2 regions of the Sinobaca sp. SA16-1 genome follow, and region 2 is predicted to be linked to the other one. Evidence: predicted binding sites of a transcription regulator. Region 2 holds the regulator's gene; the other holds the start of a gene.
What was found. The regulator LexA, encoded in region 2, represses DNA repair genes until DNA is damaged. The targets are predictions, from matches to a motif close to CGAACATATGTTCG.
Positions count from the first base shown of each region.

Region 1: a site for LexA is predicted at 6,800-6,813, ahead of dinB (DNA polymerase IV). Genes of this name have one in related genera too.

Region 1 covers NZ_JCAKFL010000001.1:388,574-399,984, forward strand. The annotation lists gene AC5W2J_RS01830 (TetR/AcrR family transcriptional regulator) at 1-251, opposite strand, end outside; gene AC5W2J_RS01835 (GTP pyrophosphokinase) at 244-1,020, opposite strand; gene AC5W2J_RS01840 (ABC transporter permease) at 1,402-1,998, shown strand; gene AC5W2J_RS01845 (ABC transporter ATP-binding protein) at 2,014-2,988, shown strand; gene AC5W2J_RS01850 (ABC transporter permease) at 2,991-3,740, shown strand; gene AC5W2J_RS01855 (ABC transporter substrate-binding protein) at 3,752-4,642, shown strand; gene AC5W2J_RS01860 (DUF5683 domain-containing protein) at 4,693-4,935, opposite strand; gene AC5W2J_RS01865 (CpsD/CapB family tyrosine-protein kinase) at 5,109-5,807, opposite strand; gene AC5W2J_RS01870 (SGNH/GDSL hydrolase family protein) at 5,890-6,678, opposite strand; gene dinB (DNA polymerase IV) at 6,880-7,992, shown strand; gene AC5W2J_RS01880 (FmdB family zinc ribbon protein) at 8,333-8,608, opposite strand; gene fmdA (formamidase) at 8,622-9,803, opposite strand; gene AC5W2J_RS01890 (cobyrinic acid a,c-diamide synthase CobB) at 10,140-11,411, opposite strand, start outside.
Region 2 covers NZ_JCAKFL010000003.1:623,372-634,782, forward strand. The annotation lists gene AC5W2J_RS11115 (hypothetical protein) at 229-687, opposite strand; gene AC5W2J_RS11120 (metal-sensitive transcriptional regulator) at 979-1,239, shown strand; gene AC5W2J_RS11125 (sulfite exporter TauE/SafE family protein) at 1,309-2,091, shown strand; gene AC5W2J_RS11130 (sulfurtransferase TusA family protein) at 2,194-2,754, shown strand; gene AC5W2J_RS11135 (MBL fold metallo-hydrolase) at 2,769-3,899, shown strand; gene AC5W2J_RS11140 (sulfurtransferase TusA family protein) at 3,919-4,146, shown strand; gene AC5W2J_RS11145 (DsrE/DsrF/DrsH-like family protein) at 4,163-4,648, shown strand; gene AC5W2J_RS11150 (hypothetical protein) at 4,998-5,168, shown strand; gene AC5W2J_RS11155 (hypothetical protein) at 5,200-5,445, opposite strand; gene AC5W2J_RS11160 (hypothetical protein) at 5,651-5,896, shown strand; gene AC5W2J_RS11165 (hypothetical protein) at 5,927-6,139, opposite strand; gene AC5W2J_RS11170 (hypothetical protein) at 6,329-6,490, opposite strand; gene lexA (transcriptional repressor LexA) at 6,619-7,248, opposite strand; gene AC5W2J_RS11180 (hypothetical protein) at 7,409-7,624, shown strand; gene AC5W2J_RS11185 (YneB family resolvase-like protein) at 7,654-8,307, shown strand; gene AC5W2J_RS11190 (DUF896 domain-containing protein) at 8,451-8,693, shown strand; gene tkt (transketolase) at 9,013-11,016, shown strand; gene AC5W2J_RS11200 (YneF family protein) at 11,192-11,411, shown strand, end outside.

The DNA.
Region 1 (11,411 bases), on a different contig from region 2:
GTAAGCTGCCTGATGAATATTTCTCTTTCTTTTCCTTGCTGCTGCGGTTCCGCATTCACTTCTTCCATAACCTGCTCAAAATAATAATTTAAAGCAGCCAGAAGCAGCATATCTTTGGATGGATAATAAGAATACAGGGATCCTTTGGCTATGCCGGAGGCGTTCGCAATCTCCTGGATGGAGACGGACGCATACCCTTTTTCCGAAAATAACTGCACCGCCTGTTCCAGAATCAGCTTTTCTTTATTCATTATGATTCTGATCCGTTTTGTGGTTTCCATTAAGCAGATAAGGTTTCAGAAAATCAGTGGGAATAGGAAATCGGCTGTCATTAATGATTAATTCATGCAGATCTTCTTCTTCATCCGATTCTGCTTTCAGTTTATTCATTTCCTGATGAAGAGCTTCCATCTTTCTGTCCAAATGGGCAGCAGAGTCTGCCGCTTCTTTTAATTCTGCTTTAAGCCTCTCCGGCACTGTTTTATTGTATTTATAGTATATTTTGTGTTCCAGGCTCGCCCAGAAGTCCATCGCTATTGTACGGATCTGTACTTCGACACACATGTTCTGTTCCCTGTCAGACATGAACACAGGTACTTCCAACAACAAATGCAGACTCTGGTAGCCGTTGGGCTTGGGTGACTCAATGTAGTCCTTCACTTCCAGCACGCAGACATCCTTCTGCTTCTGCAGCATATCGCTTAATTTATATATATCGGAAATAAAGGAGCAGGTGATGCGGATTCCAGCAATATCCTTAATATGTTTTTCAATAGCCGGCAGCGAAGGAGAAATATCTTTTTTGTATATTTTTTTAAGAATGCTTTCCGGCGATTTGAGCCTGGATTTCACGCTTTCTATCGGGTTGTAGTCATGAACATAATGAAATTCCTGTTTTAATATATCTATTTTTGTATTTACTTCATCCAACGCAAATTTATAGGCCATCATAAAGCGCGTTAGTTCCGTTTTGAGTGCCTTTAGTTCTTTTGCTGTTAATAAAGGCTGGTCTTGTTTCATAAATGATCCCCCGTTTCTATCGGTTGTTGACCAATAAGTCAAAAATATGACTTTATAGTCATATTATACACTGAATAGACTGTATTTTCTATTAGTGATCCGGCTCTTTATTAAAAAACGATTTCTCTTCTAAGCGGTTTAATTGTTGTGAGCCACAGCTATCGCCTATTAAGTCGTTATATCCCTCTATGACAGGGTTTGTCTTAAAATTACTATAGTGATATGATAAAATTATTCAAACAAGCTCGTAACTACAGAAACGGCAAAAGTCTGTATCGTGCCGCTATGGCAGAAACAGGCTTTATTTTAAGTAAAGGAGAAACCGCGATGAACGAATTAATCGAATATTTTGTAAAAAACTATCCATTTCTTTGGGGTTACATGCTTGATCATCTGGAAATTGTCGGGCTGGCTACGATTACTGCTATTTTGATCGGGGTGCCGATCGGTATTTATTTAACGACTAACAAATACCTGGCCGGCACTATTCTGCAATTGGCTTCCATTTTTATGACGATTCCAAGTATTGCCCTCTTTGGTGTCATGATTCCCGTTCTATCCATTATTAATCAGGGAGTTGGATTCCTGCCGGCTTTTCTTGCGCTCGTGCTTTATTCCCAGCTTCCGATTATCCGCAATACGTACACAGGCATTCAAAACGTCAATCCCCAGCTTCGTGATGCAGCGAACGGGCTTGGCATGACGACGATGCAGCGCTTATGGAAAGTGGAAATCCCCAACGCCATGCCACTCATTATGGCTGGCGTACGCACGGCGACCGTGCTTAACATCGGTATTGGGGCCATCGCCGCATTTATTGGTGCCGGCGGCCTTGGCGTTGTGATTTATCAGGGAATCGTCCGGGCGAACACCACCATGGTACTTGCCGGAGCCATTTCTGTTGCTGTTGTTGCTATACTGGCTGACTTTGTTTTAAAGCTGATTCAAAAGAAACTGACGCCTAAAGGCGCTAACTAATTAGAGGGTGACGATATGATACAGTTCGACCATGTAAATAAGGTATATGAAGGCGATGTAAAAGCAATCAACGATGTCAATTTAACCGTTGAAGACGGGGATATGGTTATTCTGATCGGCCCGTCCGGCTGCGGGAAAACGACGCTGCTTCGTATGGTAAACCAGCTCGAAACGATATCCGGCGGGTCCATTCTATTAAATGGGGAAGATGTAACCACCCTTAATAAAATTGAAATGCGCCGTAAAATCGGCTATGTCATTCAAAGCAATGGTTTGTTTCCAAACATGACCATCGAGCAGAATATGATGATCGTTCCTCAGCTTCTTAGCTGGGACCGCGCGAAAAAGCGGGACCGCTTTAACTATTTAATGGACCTGATCGGCCTGAACCCGGATGAGTACAGAAAACGCTACCCCCATGAATTGTCCGGCGGGCAGCAGCAGCGTATCGGCGTGGCCCGTGCACTTGCAGCCGATCCGCCCGTTATGCTGATGGATGAGCCGTTCGGTGCCCTCGACCCGATTATCCGCGCCCGGCTTCAGGAGGAATTCCTGCAGATTCAGCGTGAGGTTAAGAAAACGATTCTATTTGTCAGCCACGATATTGATGAAGCGGTAAAAATGGGAGACAAAATTGTACTTCTCCGCGACGGCGAAGTGATGCAGTACGATACCCCGGCGGAGATTCTAAATCATCCGAAAAACGAATTCGTCAATGAGTTCGTCGGCTCGGACCGCGTTCTTAAAAGCATGAGCCTGTATACGGTAAAAGACCTGTATCGGGCGTTTACGTTAAAGCCTAACTTCGAGTCCAAGGATATCCGGACCATTAATGAAAACACCTCGCTCCGTGTCGCCATTTCAATGATTTTAAACCAGGAAGCCGATCAGCTTGTTATTGAAGACAACAATGGCAACAATCACGGCAGCCTGACAATGGATCTTCTGGAACAATTTCTTCATAAAGAAATTAAGGGACAGGAGGGCTGAACATGGACACGGTTAACAAGCGCATAGCCCTGATTGTAAAAATTCTTCTCTGGACCGTTATTGCGGCTTTCTTTATCTGGGGATTCTCGCAGGGCATGTTCCGCCAGATTTACGAACAGCCCGCTCTATTTCTTGAACTTCTCGGCCAGCATGTTCTCATTATTTTCGCTTCCGGATTAGCGGCTGTGCTTATTGCCGTACCGCTCGGCATTTTCGTGACCCGTCCGGCCTTTCGCCGTACGGAATGGTTTATCGTCACGGTTGCCAACCTCGGCCAGACGATTCCGAGTCTGGCAGTGCTCGCACTGGCCATGGGTTTTCTGGGTATTGGAATTGAAGCTGCAATCCTTGCTTTGTTTGTTTATTCGCTTCTGCCTATACTGCAGAATACAATTGCCGGCCTTGACTCGGTTGATGAAAATACGAAAGATGCGGCCCGCGGGATGGGGCTGACCAACACACAGATTCTATGGAAAGTGGAGCTGCCTAATGCGGTTGTATCCATTATTGCCGGAATCCGCACGGCGCTTGTTATTAATATCGGTACGGCAGCTCTTGCGTACCTTGTCGGTGCCGGCGGCCTCGGCGTATGGATTTTTACCGGCATCCGCCTGTTTGATAATTCATATCTCATTTCAGGTGCTGTTCCGGTTACGCTGCTGGCAATTACCGTAGACCTGCTGTTCCGCTACCTGGAGCGTGTTCTTACCCCTAAAGGCCTCATTCTGGCACGGGAAGCAAATGAAGCATAGGAGGCTGAATCATGAAACGATTAATTGGGATTAGTATGCTGGCCCTGGTGCTTGTGCTCTCTTCCTGTTCGGCAGGCGGGAAATCCGTGAAAGTAGGCGCCAAAAACTTCACCGAGCAGGCTATTTTAGCTAAAATGTCGGTCTTCCTGCTGGAAGATAACGGCTTTCAAGTAGATGAAATATCGGAATTAGGAAGCACGGCACTGCGCCAGGCTCTGGAAACCGAACAGATTGATATTACATGGGATTATGTAGGCACGGGGCTGGTGACTTATTTGGACCAGCCGCCTATCGTCGATGCCGATGAAGCGTTCGCGGAAGTAAACCGCCTCGATGCCGAAAACGACATCGTCTGGCGGAACCTGACGGAAGCGAATAATACGTATGCCGTTATGATGCAGGAAGAGGAAGCTGAAGAGCTCGGGATCGTAACAATCAGCGATTTCGCTTCCTACATTAATGACAACCCGGGGGAAATTAATTTTGCGACGGACGCTGAGTTCGCCAATCGCGCGGACGGACTGCCCGGTATGGAAGAATTTTATGATTTTTCCCTGGAAGGAAGCGTAACAGAGCTGGAAACGGGCCTGTACTACAATGCCCTGAACAATAATGAAGTAAATGCCTCTGTCGGGTTTTCCACCGACGCCCGTATCGACGATTTCGGCTTCCGCGTACTCGAAGACGATCAGGGATTTTTCCCGTCTTACAGCGCCGCCGTTTCGATGACGGAGGACGTCTATGAAGAGTATCCGGAAATCGAGGAGATCTTCGCCCCGCTCGAAGACATTCTGGACAGTGAAACAATGCGCGCTCTTAATTATCAGGTAGATATTGAAGGAGAAAGTGTGGAACTCGTCGTTCAACAGTTTCTGGAAGAAAATGAATTGATTGAGCAGTAAAGAAATCTCCCCTTCTGCTGATAAAGCAGAAGGGGAGATTTCTTTGTATCTTATCGTCTGACACCGGCTCTTTTGTTGTGCCTGTCCGCTTTACGGTACGCATCATAGATGGCATACACCCAGAAGATAAAGTACGTGACATAACCGATAAGAATAGTCATGAGTAGAATATTCACGGCCTGGATGGCAATTATTATCAGCCCTTTAAAAATTTGTCCATTATAAATCTGTCCTAAGCCGGGGATTAAAAAACTTAATACGGCGGCTAAACCGGGACTTTTCATCATTTTCATCACACTGCCTTTTCTATTTATGGTACCTGTCTGTCTTTACCCTTTTTTTCACGCCTTCACGCGTATTTTCTATAAATACGTCCTGAGACGTAGAAAAACGCGCTTCTCTATTAGAGAAACGCGTTGATTGGTTAAATATTATCTTACTGCAGGCTTGTTGTCAACAGCTGTTATTAAGATTCTCCGTAATAATAATAATAGCGCTGATCCATTCCTTTAACCTGGTTCAAAATACAGCCAAGGACCGGGATGCCTGTTACTTCAAGCAGTTCTTTCGCCTTGATGGCAGAATCTTTCTCTGTGCCGCCGCTCTTAATCACAAGAATGGTGCCATCACAGTATTTAGAGATAACCTGCACATCCGTTACGGCAAGTACCGGCGGCGCATCAAATAAAATAATATCATATTCTTTCTTTAAGTCATTTACGAGGTTTTCCATAGCCGTTGTTCCCAGTATTTCGGCCGGGTTCGGTGGAATTGGGCCGCTTGGAAGAATATCCAGGTCCGGCACTTCGGTTTTCTGGGTAAACGTGTGAAACGGCTCTTTATTGGCGAGCACGTTAATAAGTCCATTTGTGTTCGTACGGCGGAACGTATAGTGTACCGTCGGTTTCCGTAAGTCAGCGTCAACGAGAATCGTTTTCTTTCCCTGCTGGGCCATCGTGACGGCAAGGTTTGCCACAGTAGTAGACTTTCCTTCACCCGGGCCTGCTGACGTGATTGCAATTGTCTGGACATTATTATCGACCGATGCGTACTGAAGATTAGTCCGGATCGTCCGGTACTGCTCGGCTACCGGCGACTTGCTGTTGAACCAGGTAACCAGCTTACGGCTGTTCTGCCCGGTTTGATCCTTCTTGCGTTTTGCCATTATACACACTCCTGCTATCTATTATGTATCTTATTTTCAATGCTTCTAGTGTACCATACTGCCTTTAGGAGATTCGGCTTATTTATAAAGCCTCTTCTCCCGTGAAATAATCTGCAAGCGCCTGCGCCCACAGCTCATGTCCTTCGGCGGACGGATCACCGTTTTCTTCTAAGTACTCTTCTTCCAGGGCAGCATCGTCTGTATCCGGCCATGCTTCCCAGTGATTAATATAATTCAAGTTGTTCTCTCCGGCATCTGCCTGAAGGGCGTCCACCTGCTCAATATAGTACCTTGCTTCATACACCGGCTGCGGCGGCTGTATGAACACAGCGGTTTCCGGATTGGCGGCCTCCACTGTATTCACAAAAGCATTCGTGTTAAAGAGCGTATCCTCTACACTTACCTGTCCGTTATCATTTAAAACAAATGGTTCAAAAACGAGCACATCCGGCTCCAGTCCGGCCGCCGTTACATCTCCATCTGCTGCCATGACTTCAAGCGATGTACTGTCGCCAAACGTAGAAGCCTGCACTGTGATATCATCTGTATCATAAAAGCTGCGCAGTTTTTCCTGAAGCAGGAAAGGCACATTCTCCTCTGCCGACTCCAAAGCCCCGGACCCGGATAAGACGATGGTAAGCTCTTCTCCTGCATCCATGCTTTCCTGCAGCCTCTGCCCAAATTCTTCCTGGGCGCCTTCCAGAGGCGTTCCATTAGAAGAGGATGTTTCTGCACCGGATACAGATGAGTCTTCTGTATGTTCTTCGTCCGGCTGTACCGTCGAAGCTATTTTCTGATCGTAGTGAATTTTCCCATATACCATTACAGCTATAAATACGACAATCAATGCTGCAAAACCCATTTTTTTCATACTTACGCCCCAATTTTCATAATAATGAAACTGCCACTTCCCCTATCTTACCTAAAAAAATGGCAAATTCAAAGAACTATATAAAGAACAAAGGAAATATTTCCCTTTTAAAAGATCCAAACGAACGTGCGTTTGTTTTTCTAACGTTCTCTCTATATAATGAAGGAAATGAAACGGAAATGAGGAAAAGGGTGACAACAGATGGATAAAACCCCTATTCGAAAAATAATTCATATCGATATGGATGCCTTTTATGCGTCCATCGAACAGCGGGACCGTCCCGAGCTCCGTGGAAAACCAGTTGTTGTAGGCGGAAGCCCCCATTCCAGAGGGGTAGTGGCTACCTGCTCCTATGAAGCCAGGCCTTTTGGCATCCATTCCGCCATGGCTTCCCACGAAGCGTATAAGCGCTGTCCCCAGGCAGTGTTTGTGCGGGTGAACATGCAGAAATACCGGGATGTTTCCAAAGAAATTATGGATATATTTTATGACATCACCGATCTGGTAGAGCCTCTTTCGCTCGATGAGGCTTATTTGGATGTGACGGAAAACAAGCTGGGCTACCCTTCGGCCACGTATGTAGCGAGAGAAATCAAAAAGAGAATCAAGGAAAAAACCGGCCTGAACGCGTCTGCCGGCGTGTCCTATAATAAATTTCTCGCAAAAATCGCCTCCGACTACGAAAAGCCGGACGGGCTGACCGTCGTAACCCCCGAAAAGGCGCCGGCCTTTATTCACGAACTTCCTATCGGCGACTTCCGCGGCGTCGGAAAGTCCACGAAAGAAACGTTTCTCGACATGGGAGTGCAGACAGGTGCTGATCTGCTGAAATGGAGCGAAGAAGAACTGGTCCGTATTTTTCACAAGCGGGGCCATACGTTTTACAACAATTCCCGGGGAATCGACGAGCGGGAAGTCAATCCGTACCGGGAGCGCAAATCGATGGGACGGGAAACGACGCTGCCGCATAACATCAGCGAATACGAGGACATGCTTCCGATCATAAAAGACCTTCTGCAGCAGGTCCTCAGCCGTCTGCAGGCAGACCGCATCCGCGTGAAATGCGTCGTCTTGAAAGTAAAATTCTACGATTTTAAGCAGATTACCCGGCGGACAACGCTTGATGACCCGACCGATGACCAGGAAATTCTGCTTGCTGCCTTAGGCGCGCAGCTTGAGCATATCGCCTCACTCGGCCGGGAAGTCCGGCTGCTCGGCGTAACCACTTCTGACTTCCACGGAGCCGGTGATGCGGCCGGCGGCAGAGGCAAAGTATACAAAACGACGCGCTACGAACAGCTTCGTTTGTTTTAATAAAGGGACTGTCCCAAACGTACAGTTGAAAAAAGAAACATCCCCATCCGACTCTGAAAAAATAGATAGGGGGTTTATCCAGGCGGAAGCTTTCGTCAGGCCATGCTTCAGCTAAAGAGGAGAAGAACGCTCTCTTACTCTTCACCGATGGCTGGTCTGCCTGAGTCACCGCCTGGTCCTTTTTATGGTTTTGTTTTACCTAGTGTCAAAAGAGAGGACTATCGCTGTATGTAAAACCCCTCGTATTGCTTCCAAAAGGAATATGAGGGGTTTCGTCCGGCTTCTCTTATTATTGGTAAAACGAAGAACCCAATCTACAGAGTAAGTTTTGAGACAGTCCCTATCCGCCAATCTGCCACGGACGAGAAACCGGGGGACGTTTTTTGCGAATCGGTGTACCGGCCGGTTCGCCTTTTTTTCGAAGGCGCGGCTCGGCCCCGCTGTCGATTTTCTGCTTTACGGTGCTGTTCATTTTGTAAATAGACGGAGCAAAGAACAAACGTTTTGCCTCTCCGCCGCAGGAAGGGCAGACTGCCCGGCTTTTATCCCCTTTTGTGGAAGAATGAAACTCGTCGAATCTGTCCCCTTCCCCGCATTCAAATGTGTACACAGGCACAGGCTTTCCCTCCTTATTCTGTTGGATCCATCGATTTGTCAAAGATGGCTTTCGGAATGGACACGGTGCAGCAGGCATTTGGAATATCTACAATACCCGCGATATGGCCTTCCACCGGTGCCGTTCCCAGCAGCATATACGCCTGTTCTGCGGTATATCCTTTTGTTTTCAAATATTCAATCGCGTTCAGGCAGGCATTCTGATAGGCGATGTTGGAATCCAGGTAGCTCTGCTTTCCATTGGATTCGTTGACTGATATTCCTTCAAATACAAGGTATTCGCTGTACTGTGGATCCATTGGACCAGGCTGGAACACCGGATTTTTCTGGATGTGGTTTTTCTCCATGCCGCCTTTAATGACGTCTACATGAAGATCAATCCAGCCCGGCATTTCAATGCCGCCGCAGAACGTAATTTCCCCGTCCCCCTGGGAGAAATGAAGATCGCCGACAGAAAGCTTTGCTCCATCCACGAAGACCGGAAAAAATATTCTCGAACCGAGCGAGAGGTTTTTAATATCGCAGTTGCCGCCGTTTTCCCGGGGCGGAACGGTTCGGGCTCCTTCTTTTGCTACTTTATCGAATGCTTCTCCTTTTAATGTTCCTAACACGACGCTGTCTTTGTCCGGCAGGTTCGCAAGCGGCGGAACCCGGTCCGGATCCGTTTTCACAAGCTCTTCTTCGCGCCTGTTCCATTCTGCCAGAAGCTCATGCGACGGTGCCACTCCGATCAGCCCGGGGTGGATAATGCCGGCAAACTTCACGCCCGGAATATGCCGGGACGTCGTATAGATACCGTGAAAGTCCCAAATCGATTTCTGGGCTTCCGGAAAATGTTCCACCAGGAAACTCCCTCCGTTTTCTTTCGAAAATACGCCGTTAAATCCCCATTCCTGTTCCTGCAGAGCGCCTACGTTAAGAATGTCTACTACGAGCAGATCGCCGGGTTCCACCCCATTTACATGAACCGGACCGCTCAGTACGTGTACGCGGTTCAGGTTGACGTCACGGATGTCGGACGGGTCGTCATTGTTTTTGATCTGGCCGTCCGTCCAATCCAGACACTCCATCCGAAACGACTGGCCGGGATCAACAGAAAAAGCGGCAGGAATATCCGGGTGCCACCTGTTGTGACCGGGAACATCCTGTTTATCCATTGACTTTGACAAATCCACCTTGAATAACTTTTCGGGCATATTTTATTCCTCCTTTTGCATAGTTTAGATATTATTCCCTATAATACTCATCTTATATCAGAAAAATCAGAATTTTAATGTTAGAAAATGTACACAAAATGAAAAATATTAAAAGAAGCAGAAAGAATACTCTTTTCTAAATGATCGAGAAGTCACTTGATTAAGATCTTGAATTCTTTAGAAAGTCTGTCAACAATAACAGAAAAAAACAGGGGAGACTCCGGCAGAACAGCCATAGGTGAAGATAAAGAGGGTGTTCTTTCCCTCTTTAGCTGAGGCATGGCCTGCGGAAAGCGACCCCCTAAAAATACGTATGTTCCACCTTTTTAATGAAAATCAGTTTTGCGCGGCAGTCTCTTGTTTTTCCCGCCAGGCGGCGGCTTTTTGGACAAATCGGGCCGGTATGGATGGATTCGATCCAAAGTGAAGATGCGTGTAACTCGCTGTGATATGGTCCGTATAATACCCTTCCTGCTCCGTGCCTCTCATCGCTTTTACTTCGTGATGAGGAGGCCAGTCTATTTTTGCCTGTGCGGTAGAATAATGAAATTCATGGCCCTTCGCCACCGTTCCCCGGCGCATAATAACAGAATCGTCCAAAGCGGTTATCTCCCTGTAGCCAAGGGAAGCAAGTTTCGTCTGCATCGTAACATCCACCGGTATTATGCCGAGCATCTCATGTGCTGTGCCGTCCGTTGTCGTCAACGTGTCCGCCAGATACATATAGCCTCCGCACTCCGCATACACAGGGAGCTTTTCTTTTAACGCTTCACGGATCGACGTTTTTGTTGTTTGATTTCCAGCAAGTTCTTCTGCAAATTCCTCCGGAAAGCCGCCGCCAATGTAAAGACCGTCTGCATGAGAAGGCAGCGGTTCATTTTCAAGCGGCTTGAAATAGGCAAGCTCGGCTCCGCTTTCCTCCAGCAGCTCCAGGTTTTCCGGATAATAAAAGTTAAACGCCGCATCGTACGCTACAGCAATCAAGGCTTTATGTTCCGCTTCGATAGGTGTCCGAACCGGCCACACTCTATCAGGAGCAGAAGCGGCAATGTCATAAAGCAGATCCAGGTCAATCCGTTCTGCCATCACCGTGCCCAGCTCAGCAAAAAAGCTGTCCAGTTCTCCCCGCTCAATGGCAGGGATCAGTCCTAAATGCCGTTCCGGAATAGTCGGTGAGTCCCCTTTCAGCAGAAAGCCGACGACGGGCACGTGACACTCCTGCTCAATCGCTGTTTGGCAGAGCTTCGCATGGCCTTCACTTCCCGCCATATTAAGCAGCACGCCGGCAATGTTGGAATCAGACAACGACTGAAAGCCTTTAACAACAGCGGCCGCGCTTCTTGCCATACTTGAAATATTAACAACTAAAATAACCGGTGCTTCTAGCATTTGGCTGATTTCCGCTGTACTTCCGTGGTCAGATGTTGGGCTTTTCCCGTCATACATGCCCATCACGCCTTCAATCACCGAAATATCCGCATCTCCGCTCCCGCGGCGGAACACATCCTTCATTCCTTCTTCCCCGAGCATCCAGCTGTCTGTGTTTCTTGAAGCCCGGCCGGTCACCGCCGTATGATAGCTCGGGTCAATATAATCAGGCCCGCACTT
Region 2 (11,411 bases):
CCTGGTGTGTATTTGTTATAACCAATAATAAATACGGGTGTCTGGGCCTAATATACAATACAAATTAAACGCTGCAGTACTACATTGTTTCCTTGTGGAAGCTAAAGTAAACGTCAAAGTATGCGTTGCGGCATAAAATGAATAAAAAAACCCGGCTGCACTGATTCACAGCGCGACCGGGTTTTACTATCTATTTATAAACACTTTAAGTGGTACGAAACAAGCCTGTTAATCCATTTCTATATAAGGGGTGAGCATGTGCTCAAATACCGAGTCGGCCATTTCTTTTGTAAACTCGACTTTTCTGCTTGGATCTGCTGACCAGAAGCAGTTCGCGGTATCCACCAAATAAGCACTTTCGTATTTTGGCTGGCCCAGGCTGAAGTTTGCATCATCGATGTATACGGAAAAAGAGGCTTCTGCTTTTCGTCTTGGATTATTCGTCGTATCGATCCGGATTTTTAAAATGGTCTGATCGAAGGTGAAAGACGCTTCATAGTATTCCCGGAAATAGTTCACCTGTACATCTGTCTGTTCGTTAATATCATCTCGAACAGAATTAAAAATAGAGAATAAGTGATCGATACATTCTGTTAATTTTTCATCAGAAATCTCATTTTTTTCTTTGATTTTTTGAATATTTCGTTCCAGTGCGTCTTTTGATACGTGTTCTTTCCAGTCGCTCATATAACAAGACCCTCCTGATTTTACTGCCGGCTCAATGACTTGAGTACAGTAGTAGATGGTTAACAAGCAAAACAGCAGACGGTTAGTGATATACCGCTGTTTCTTTCCACTATATCATACTTAGAAGCTCTGTTAATACGTAGATACCTAAAGAAATCGTACAGGGAACGGCTTGTTTAAACAACGACTATAAAAAAAGAATGAATAAATAGTTGACGAAAAGAAAATAAGCGTTATATAATATACCCCGTAAGGTATTAAAAGAAAACAGTACAGAAAGGGTGCAGCTATATGGATTATTCAACAGAGATGAAGAACCGCCTGAAGCGGGTGGAAGGACAGGTAAGAGGCGTACAGCGCATGATGAGTGAAGAGAAAGACTGCAAAGACGTGGTTTATCAGCTGTCAGCAGCCAGATCTGCGATTGACCGGGCTATTTCTTTTATTGTAGCGGAAAATCTGGAGCAGTGTATTAGAGACCAAATTGAAAAAGGCGAAGATACAGCTGAATTTGTACAGGAAGCCGTTCAGTTATTAGGAAAAAGCAAATAAAAAAATTTTAGTCTTTTATATACCCATAGGGGTAATATAGAAATGGAAGAAGCGGATGAGGTGCTTTTCATGGAACTAACAGTATTTTTTATTTTCATTCTATTTTTAATCGGTTTTATCGGCTCTTTCGTGTCAGGCATGGTAGGAATAGGCGGCTCTATAATAAAGTATCCGATGCTGCTATACATCCCGCCACTATTGGGACTTACAGCATTTACCGCTCATGAAGTAGCCGGCATCAGTGCCGTCCAGGTGTTTTTTGCTACAATAGGCGGCGTCTGGGCGTATAGAAAAGGTGGGTATTTAAATAAATCCCTTATTTTCTATATGGGAATCAGTATTTTGACGGGAAGTTTGATCGGCGCGGTCGGCTCTAATTATATGAGTAATAACGGTGTGAATATGATATATGCCATTCTTGCGACACTGGCTGTAATCATGATGTTTCTTCCGAAAAAAGGAAAAGACGATACCCCGAATGACCAGGTAACGTTTAATAAGCCGGTCGCTGCAGGTTCTGCTTTTCTGGTTGGGATAGGAGCAGGGATTGTCGGTGCAGCCGGAGCGTTTATTCTGGTTCCTATCCTTCTCGTCGTACTGAAGATTCCAACGCGAATGACGATAGCAACATCTCTGGCGATTACATTTATATCCTCCATCGGTGCGACCGTCGGAAAAATTGCCACTGATCAGGTGCTAATGGGTCCGGCCGCTGTGATGGTAGCTGCAAGTTTAATTGCTGCACCTCTTGGAGTAATGGTTGGAAAGCGTATGAACACGAAGATTCTTCAATGGATCCTTGCTTTACTCATTTTGGCAACAGCGATTAAAATCTGGATGGATATTTTATAGTAGGTTGACAACTTATTTTTTTATTGGTAATATACCCATACGGGTATATGTTTATTTTTTGGAGTAAATAATACCCCATAGAGTATAAGAGGAGGAAATGTGATGAAAGTAAATTTAGTAGTAGATGCAAAAGGGCTCGCTTGTCCCATGCCGATTGTAAAAACAAAAAAAGCGATGGATACCATTAATGCAGGTGAAGTAATGGAAGTTCAGGCTACAGACCGTGGCTCTTTAGCCGATATGAAAGGCTGGGCTAAAACGACAGGTCATGAATATATCGGATCCAAAGAAGAGGGAAAGGTGCTTTTGCATTATGTTAGAAAAGCCAATCCTGCTGAAGTGAAAGAAACCAAGCCTTATCCGAACGAAGCAACTAATGAAAAACTCGAGGAAGCACTAAACAATGACAATATTACAGTACTGGACGTTAGAGAGCCGGCAGAGTATTCATTTGCTCATATTCCAGGAGCGGTTTCGATACCATTGGGAGAACTGGAACAAAGAACCGGCGAATTGGATCATTCGCATGAAATATATGTTGTGTGCCGAACCGGTAATAGAAGCAGCATGGCAGCATATACCCTGGAAGAAAAAGGATTTACTAAAGTACAAAACGTAAAAACGGGAATGAGCGGCTGGAATGGCCCGACCGAAGATAAATAGAGGAGGAAAAAGGCATGGCTATGAAAGCAATGACTGCTGCTGAACTGGCAGAAATAGTAATAAATAAAAAAGATATATTTATTTTAGATGTTCGCAACGAAGATGCGTTTAAAGATTGGAAAGTAGAAGGGAAAAACGTAGAAATAGTGAATACTCCTTATTTTGACCTTCTGGAAGGAGTTGAATCCATTCTTCCACAGATACCGGAAGACAAACCAGTTATTGTTGTCTGCGCAAAAGAAGGCTCCTCTAAATTTGTGGCTGAGCAGCTGGTGGAAGCTGCAGATCGGGAAGTGTATTACCTGGAGGGCGGAATGAAAACGTGGAGTGAACATCTGGAGCCGGTTAAAGTCGGCGATCTATCTGACGGCGGCGAGTTGTATCAGTTCGTACGGATTGGAAAAGGCTGCCTGTCCTACATGGTAGTTTCCGGAGGAGAAGCTGTGATTATTGATCCTGTGCGTCTAACTGATGTATACACTAATTTCCTGAAAGAAAAAAATGCGGTTCTTAAATATGCTGTAGACACCCATCTGCATGCCGATCATATTTCCGGCGGCAGGCTGCTGGCGGAACAAACGGGAGCGGTGTATTACCTCCCGGAAGCGGATGCTGGAGAAGTAACGTTTTCCTACCAGCCTCTGCACAATAACGATGTGCTGCGTGCAGGAAAAACAGAGGTAGCGGTACAAGCCCTGTATTCCCCCGGCCATACCATTGGCAGCACCTCTTTGATTATTGATAATCGGTACCTGCTTACAGGAGATATTTTATTCATAGATTCCATCGGTCGTCCGGACCTTGCCGGAAAAGCAGAGGACTGGGTAGGAGACCTGAGAAAATCACTTTATGAAACGTATCAGACATTAAAGGATGATCTTTGGGTACTGCCAGCCCACTTTTCAAAAAAAGAAGAGATGGATGATCACGGAAGAGTAATGGAACAGCTGCATGTGCTGTTCAAAGAGAATACCGGACTGCAGGTGACAGATGAGACCGCCTTCCGCAAAATGGTAACCGAAAACCTTCCTCCGCAGCCAAATGCCTACGAGGAGATTCGTCAGACAAACATGGGAAAAGTACAGCCGGAGCCGAAAGACCAGACAGAAATGGAAATCGGGCCGAACCGCTGCGCGGTATCATAAATTAGAAGGAGAGTTTATTATGAATGCAACTAAAACTGTAGACGCCAAAGGCTTGGCATGTCCAATGCCGGTTGTAAAAGCAAAAAAAGCAATGGATACCCTGCAGACAGGGGATGTGCTGGAAATCGTTTCAACAGATAAGGGAGCCAAAGCAGATCTGCCGGCGTGGACCAAATCATCGGGCCACGAGTTACTGGAGCAGGCAGAAGAAAACAATGAATTTACATTCTGGATCAAAAAAGGATAGAGGAGAGAATAAAAAAATGGAAGAAACAAAAAACGGAACAACAATGGTCGTATTTGATGGAGACCTGGATAAAGCAATTGCCAGCTTTATTATCGCTACAGGCGCTGCAGCAATGGGAAAGAACGTAACGATGTTTTTCACTTTCTGGGGATTGAACGTGCTTCGGAAAGATAACGTCATCAGCGGCAGTGATAAATCGATGATGGAAAAAATGTTCGGAAAAATGATGCCGCGCGGTCCGGAAAAACTGGCTATGTCGAAAATGAATTTTGGCGGTATGGGACCGAAAATGATGAAAAAAATGATGAAAAATCATAATGTGTCTTCTTTGAAAGAGATGATTGAAATGGCCCAGGACCTGGATGTAAAAATGGTGGCCTGCACAATGTCTATGGACGTCATGGGACTCAAAGAAGAAGAATTGATTGATGGACTGGATTACGCCGGTGTCGCTACTTACCTGGCAGAAGCAGAAGAGTCCAACATTAACCTGTTTATTTAATACGTATACTGCAGAAAAGAGCCTGTGCCCCTAAGGGAACAGGCTCTTTCTAATATGTAGGGTGGATACGGACTGAACGACAGGAAACCCGGCAGCTGTCAGGCGATGCCGCAGGAAGTGACAGCGCCCATAATACCGGCTATAGCAATTCCTACTATAAATTTTTTCACGTTAGTCCTCCTGTATCTATATATTCATAATTATGGTAAATAGTTTACTTTATTATAGTCGATATTTCCTAAAAAAGGTTGCATTTTATTAGCTTTTTCTATGTATCGGTTTAAAACCGCGAATATGAAGAAAAAATCTTTTATAATAGAAGAAGAAAACAAGAAAGCGGGGAGATAATATGACAGAAGAGTTATACCATGATCTTTTTTTAAAAGATGCGGGGTTTCTTCCAGTCGAAATAGAAAAGTTAATGTTGGAGTATGCCGAAGAATTCCAGCATGCGGAGATTCAGCAGGTTATAAAGCATACAGATGAGCATTATACCGTCGTTACAAAAGTAACAAAATAAAAAAGCTCTCAAGCGTGAGAGCTTTAGATGATTATTTTTTTTGGATTTCAACTGCTTTATGCTCAATTTCATCGTACGAGTTAGTGCCGTTAGCGTAATCTTTTACCATACTCTCAAATGACCGGAATAATCGTTCATCCGCCGGGTCCTGCAGGTTAAGGCCCAATGAATCAGCAACTTCCTTTTGGTCCCGTCGAAAAGCGTCATCGGCTTCAAACGTATTTCCTTCTTTATATTTGTCCATATGATGGTCAACAAACTTTTTAATAATATCCACATGTATCTCTCCTTTGTTTAAATGGTCTCTTTGTTCTCTTCCCGGTTCCCGGGATATCAAAACGATGAAGCAGGAAGAACCGATTTGAAGCACCTCCAGGCAGAAAGCGCACAATTTTAAGATGGAATACAAGGGACAAGGACTCTCCCTTGAAGGATACGGTATACTGTAGGATAATGGCATACGGAAAGGGGATGGAACGAATATGGTAAGTGGAAGAAATACAGAAGATATGATTATGGATTTAGCGAGTCAGCTTTCTATCGAGCAGGCAAGAAACAAAATTTTATGGGATCTTATTCTACGTCATAATGTACTTTCTCAAAAAGATGTTGATAAAGAAGTAGAAAAGCATTATGAAACCTATCGCACCACTTCTTATGAAGAATTAACCGGGTTTAACTTAAGAGAAGACACCAAGCCGGTAAAAGAACCAGAACCAGAAGAATAAAAAAAAGCGTTCCCTGCAGGGGACGCTTTTTTAATGCCTTACGACATCAAGAAATAGAAAAAAGATAGATTTTACTGCGGTAAATACGAGAAGAAAAATGAACACCAGAACCAGTATAGTAAGAGCGAGAGTCTCCTGAAAATGGAGAATATCGATCAAAATTAAGTTAGCAAGCACAGCGGAAATTACGCCGATAAATAATGTACTGTTAAATACACGTTCCATTATATTAGATGCAGCCATTTCAACATCTCCTGATTAGTATAGATTCCGCTCTTGTGAAATAGTGAGCGTTGTTTGCCTTATTCCTATTAAACCGCATTAGAGACGTGAAATCAATGTCTAAAAAGTGACAAAACAGCGAAAAAAATGACTAACTGGTGAACAATAGAAAAAAAGAAGCAAATAAAAATAGAATACCCAGTGGGCATTCTATTTTTCGTATATATCATCGGCAAGCAGCTTAATAGGACTGCCGCACTGAGGGCAATTCTGGTATTCCTGATCAATAGCAGCATCGCTTAGATCAGAAGCCGGCATCTGCACCTCTGCTTTTGTTTCTTTGCCGCATGAATGGCATTTAATATAGAGCAATGGCTTATCTCCTTTCCATGATCATAGCTGTATTTAATTATATATTTGTATACCACAACAGGTTTTTTCAAAACCTCTCAATGAAAAAACGGCTTTCTTCAATAATGAAGGAAGCCGTTTTCTATTCGTTAATGAATGGTGCGGAAAACGCCGATGACTTTACCAAGAACAGTACAGTCATCAAGAATAATAGGGTCCATGGCTGCATTTTCAGGCTGCAGGCGGATATAACCGCTCTCCCTGTAAAAACGCTTTACGGTCGCTTCGAGCTCTTCGGTCATTGCTACAATAATGTCTCCGTTGTTTGCTGTCTGCTGCTGTCTGACAATAACCAGGTCTTTATCGTAAATACCGGCTTCAATCATACTTTCCCCCTGAATAGTAAGGACAAAAACATTCTCATGTTCATTTGCCACCATACGTTCCGGAAGAGGAATGTATTCCTCTATGTTTTCGATAGCTGTAATGGGTTCACCGGCTGTAACTTTACCGAGCATCGGAACGTACACAGCAGAGCTTTCGGATATTTCAGGCGGTGCATCTTCAAAAGACAGCACCTCTATTGCTCTTGGTTTAGTAGGATCGCGTCGAATAAAACCTTTGCTTTCAAGCCTGGATAAATGTCCGTGCACGGTAGAACTGGAAGCGAGTCCCACAGCTTCTCCGATTTCCCGGACAGACGGGGGATAGCCTTTTAGACGTACTTCCCCTTTTATATAGTCAAGTATTTGTTCTTGTCGTTTTGATAATTTAGTCAAAGTCCCGGCACCTCCTGTGCGTGTAATGTTATTTTAAAAAATTGTATCATGAATAATACGAACATGCAAACATCCGTTCTAATTTTACTTGACGGGAACAGAAGTTCTTATTATACTTTTAAAAAAGGGAACACACATTCTTAAAAACGGGGGAATTACAATGATTTCAAAAATAACGAATGTAACGATGCAGGAATGGATGATATTATTACTATTTGCAGCATCAATTTTATTTCTAATTATAGCCGTCCAGATTAATGCACCAGATGCAGAAGCAGGTTTTGTTTATGAAGACGATATAACGGAGGAAGCAGAAGAGCTTCAGATCGAACAGGAATTAACCGCCTATCAATGGGTGAATTATACCCTGGACTAATGAAAGTAATCAGAAGGTGAAGTGGGACGATGGAGAAGTGCATTATCTACTGCAGGGTGAGTACCGAAAAGAAAGAACAGCAGACTTCTCTGGAGCGGCAGGTGGAGGAATTGACATCTCTTGCCAAGAGAAACAATCTGCCTATTTATAAAACAATCAAAGAAGAACAGAGCGGCTATTCTATGGAAAGAGAAGGGCTGCTGGAGATGCTTGAAGACTTTTCGTCAGGAAAGGCTTCTATTTTGTGCGTGCAGGATGATACGAGACTTGGAAGAGGCCATGCAAAAGTAGCGGTCCTTCACGCCCTCCACAAAAGTGGAGTAACAATTTATTCCGTCCGGGAAAACGGCGTGCTTGAATTATCTGAGTCAGACAGTATGCTGATTGATATACTCTCCATCGTGGAGGAGCATCAGCGCAGGCTGCATAATTTTAAGATCAAGCGCGGAATGAAGCGGGCAGTAGAAAATGGCTACCGCCCCGATAAGAATTTAAAAAACCGGGGCCAGGGAGAGCGTGTAAAAAAAGAAGTGCCGATAGAAGAGATCATCAGGCTCCGTCAGCGGGACCTTCCCTTTTATGATATTGCCGCGACCCTGCGCGGACTCGGATACGATGTATCTAAAGCCACGGTGCACCGGCGCTACCGGGAGCATATGAAAAAAGAAGATGAACAGTCGTAGTGAAGGCTGAGCGCCTTTGGTGAGGCCCTATACCTTCCTATCCCTCCAGAACAAAGATGGTTCCGTTTGCATAAAAGCGGGTATATAAGTACCATTAATATAGAAGGATATTCATGGAAACGAACATAAAAGGGGGGAATATCATGTTATCCCAAGACAAAATTGCACGCATTAATGAGCTGTCCCAGCGCGCGAAGACAACCGGCCTGACGGAGTCTGAGAGCATAGAACAGCACGAACTGAGAGAAGAATACCTGCAGAGTTTCCGTTCGTCATTTAAAGACCAGCTTCATTCGGTTAAAGTAGTGGATCCTGAAGGCGCTGACGTTACCCCCGATAAGCTGGACCGATCAAAGAAAGAACGTAAAGTGTACCGCTCCAGATAGCGTGGCACACAAATATATTCTTCATCTGGCGTAATGATATTATATTCGTATATGAGCCGCTGCCCGAAGAGCGGAATCCGGAAGACCATTTTCGTTAAAACAATAGAGGATGGTCTTTTTAACGTGGTTACAACTCCGTTAAACAAAAGGAATTAGAAACAGCGGAGATGGTAGATCCGGCCTGTCAAAAGAAAGCCGGCACGATTTAGAAAAATTCCACGTATTTCGCCGCGATTCTTGTATAATAAAAAGAAAGCGTTTATTATTTATTCATGGATGGACGTTAATTACTAAACAGAGACAAGGGGAGAATACGATTATGGCAGCGCAGACTACAGCGACGCAATTAGAAAATTTAGCTATTAATACGATTCGTACGTTATCGATCGATAGCATTGAACGGGCTAATTCCGGTCACCCGGGATTACCTATGGGAGCGGCACCAATGGCCTTTACTTTGTGGACAGAGTGCATGAATCATAATCCTGGCAACCCGGAATGGTTTAACCGCGACCGTTTTGTTCTATCCGCGGGACACGGCTCTATGCTTTTATACAGCCTGCTTCATCTTACCGGCTATGACCTTTCTCTGGAAGAGCTTCAGAACTTCAGACAGTGGGGAAGCAAAACTCCGGGACACCCGGAATACGGCCATACACCAGGCGTTGAAGCCACCACCGGTCCGCTTGGCCAGGGGCTTGCGATGGCAACAGGCATGGCTATGGCAGAGCGCCATATGGCAGCTACTTACAACAAAAGCAGCTTCCCGCTCGTAGATCATTATACATATGTTCTATGCGGCGATGGGGATATCATGGAAGGGGTCAGTTCAGAGTCCGCTTCTTTAGCCGGTCACCTGAACCTGGACCGCCTGATTGTGCTTTATGATTCCAACGATATTTCGCTCGATGGCGATCTGCACCAGTCATTTTCCGAAAATGTCATGCAGCGTTATGATGCATATGGCTGGCACACCATCCTCGTAAAAGATGGCAATGATACGAAAGCTATTAAAGAAGCAATTGAAGAAGCAAAGCAAGCAGGCAAGCCAACTTTAATCGAAGTCAAAACGACAATCGGTTACGGCTCTCCTAATAAAGGCGGTACCAACGCAGCACACGGTGCTCCGCTTGGCGCTGAAGAAATTACATTGGCCAAAGGAATGTACAAGTGGGAATACGAAGAAGAATTCCACGTACCGGCAGAAGTAACGGCCTTTTTCGCTGAGAAAAAAGCAGCAGGCGCCCGCAAAGAAAAAGAATGGAACGATTTGTTTACGGATTACCAGAAAAAGCACCCAAAAGATGCTGAACAATTCATTAAGGCGCTAAAAGGGGAGCTTCCTGAAGGATGGGAAAAAGAACTTCCCGCCTATACGAATGAAAAGGTAGCTACGCGTGCTGCTTCAGGCGATGCGCTTCAGGCCATTTCCAAGCACGTGCCATCGTTATTCGGCGGCTCGGCTGACCTGGCTTCTTCCAATAAGACATTAATTAAAGAAGAAACAGATTTTACAAAAGATAATTACAAAGGACGTAACATCTGGTTTGGCGTAAGAGAATTCGCCATGGCTTCTGCACTTAACGGTCTTAAGCTGCACGGAGGCGTACACCCATATGCATCCACGTTCCTGGTGTTCTCTGATTACCTTCGTCCGGCACTTCGCTTAAGTGCATTAATGAATCTGCCTGTAACGTATGTGTTCACACATGACAGCATTGCAGTCGGAGAAGACGGCCCAACACATGAACCCGTTGAACAAATCGCTGCTCTTCGTGCAATCCCGGGCGTTCACGTCATCCGTCCAGCCGACGGCAATGAAACATCCGCGGCCTGGAAAGTGGCATTGGAGAGCACAGGCGGCCCAACCGTTCTGTCTCTAACCAGACAAGGTCTTCCTACGCTGTCAACTTCTGCTGAAAGAGCGGAAGAGGGCGTAGCTAAAGGCGCATATATCGTAGAATCTGTTGGTTCACCAGAAGTGCAGCTTCTGGCTACCGGTTCGGAAGTGGCGCTGGCAGTGGATGCCAAAGCCGCACTTGAGCAGGAAGGAATTGCGGCTAACGTAGTAAGTATGCCCGATTTTCTTGCTTTTGACCGCCAGCCGCAAAGCTACAGAGACAGCGTGCTGTTAAAAGGAGTACCAGCTCTAGGTATGGAAATGGGATCAACAATGCCTTGGTACAAGTACGTAGGCACAGAAGGCGCCGTTCTCGGAATTGATGAATTTGGAGCTTCTGCTCCTGGAGATAAAATTATGGAAGAGTATGGCTTTACAACCGAAAATGTAGTATCTATTGTAAAAGACCTGCTTCAAAAATAAAAAGCAAAGCCTGGACGAGATCCAGGCTTCTTTTTTTACGGATCTGGAAATTGAAGCAAATCACTGGGAGGCTCTTTTCATCCGCCTGTTAGTAAGGTATAATGTTAGAGGTCCTTACAGTATCCACGAAGGATAAAAAGGATGTTCACTAGAAATAGAAGGAGGAAGTGCCGGAATGGATTGGCTTTGGTTTGTACTCGTCGGCGTACTGTGTTTAATCGCAGGGGCAGCGCTTGGTTTTTTTATCGCCAGAAAAACAATGATGAACTACTTAAAGAAAAACCCGCCTATTAATGAACAGATGCTGCGGGTTATGATGATGCAGATGGGGCAGAACCCTTCACAGAAGAAAATTAATCAGATGATGAAGGCTATGCAGCGTCAGCAGGATACAA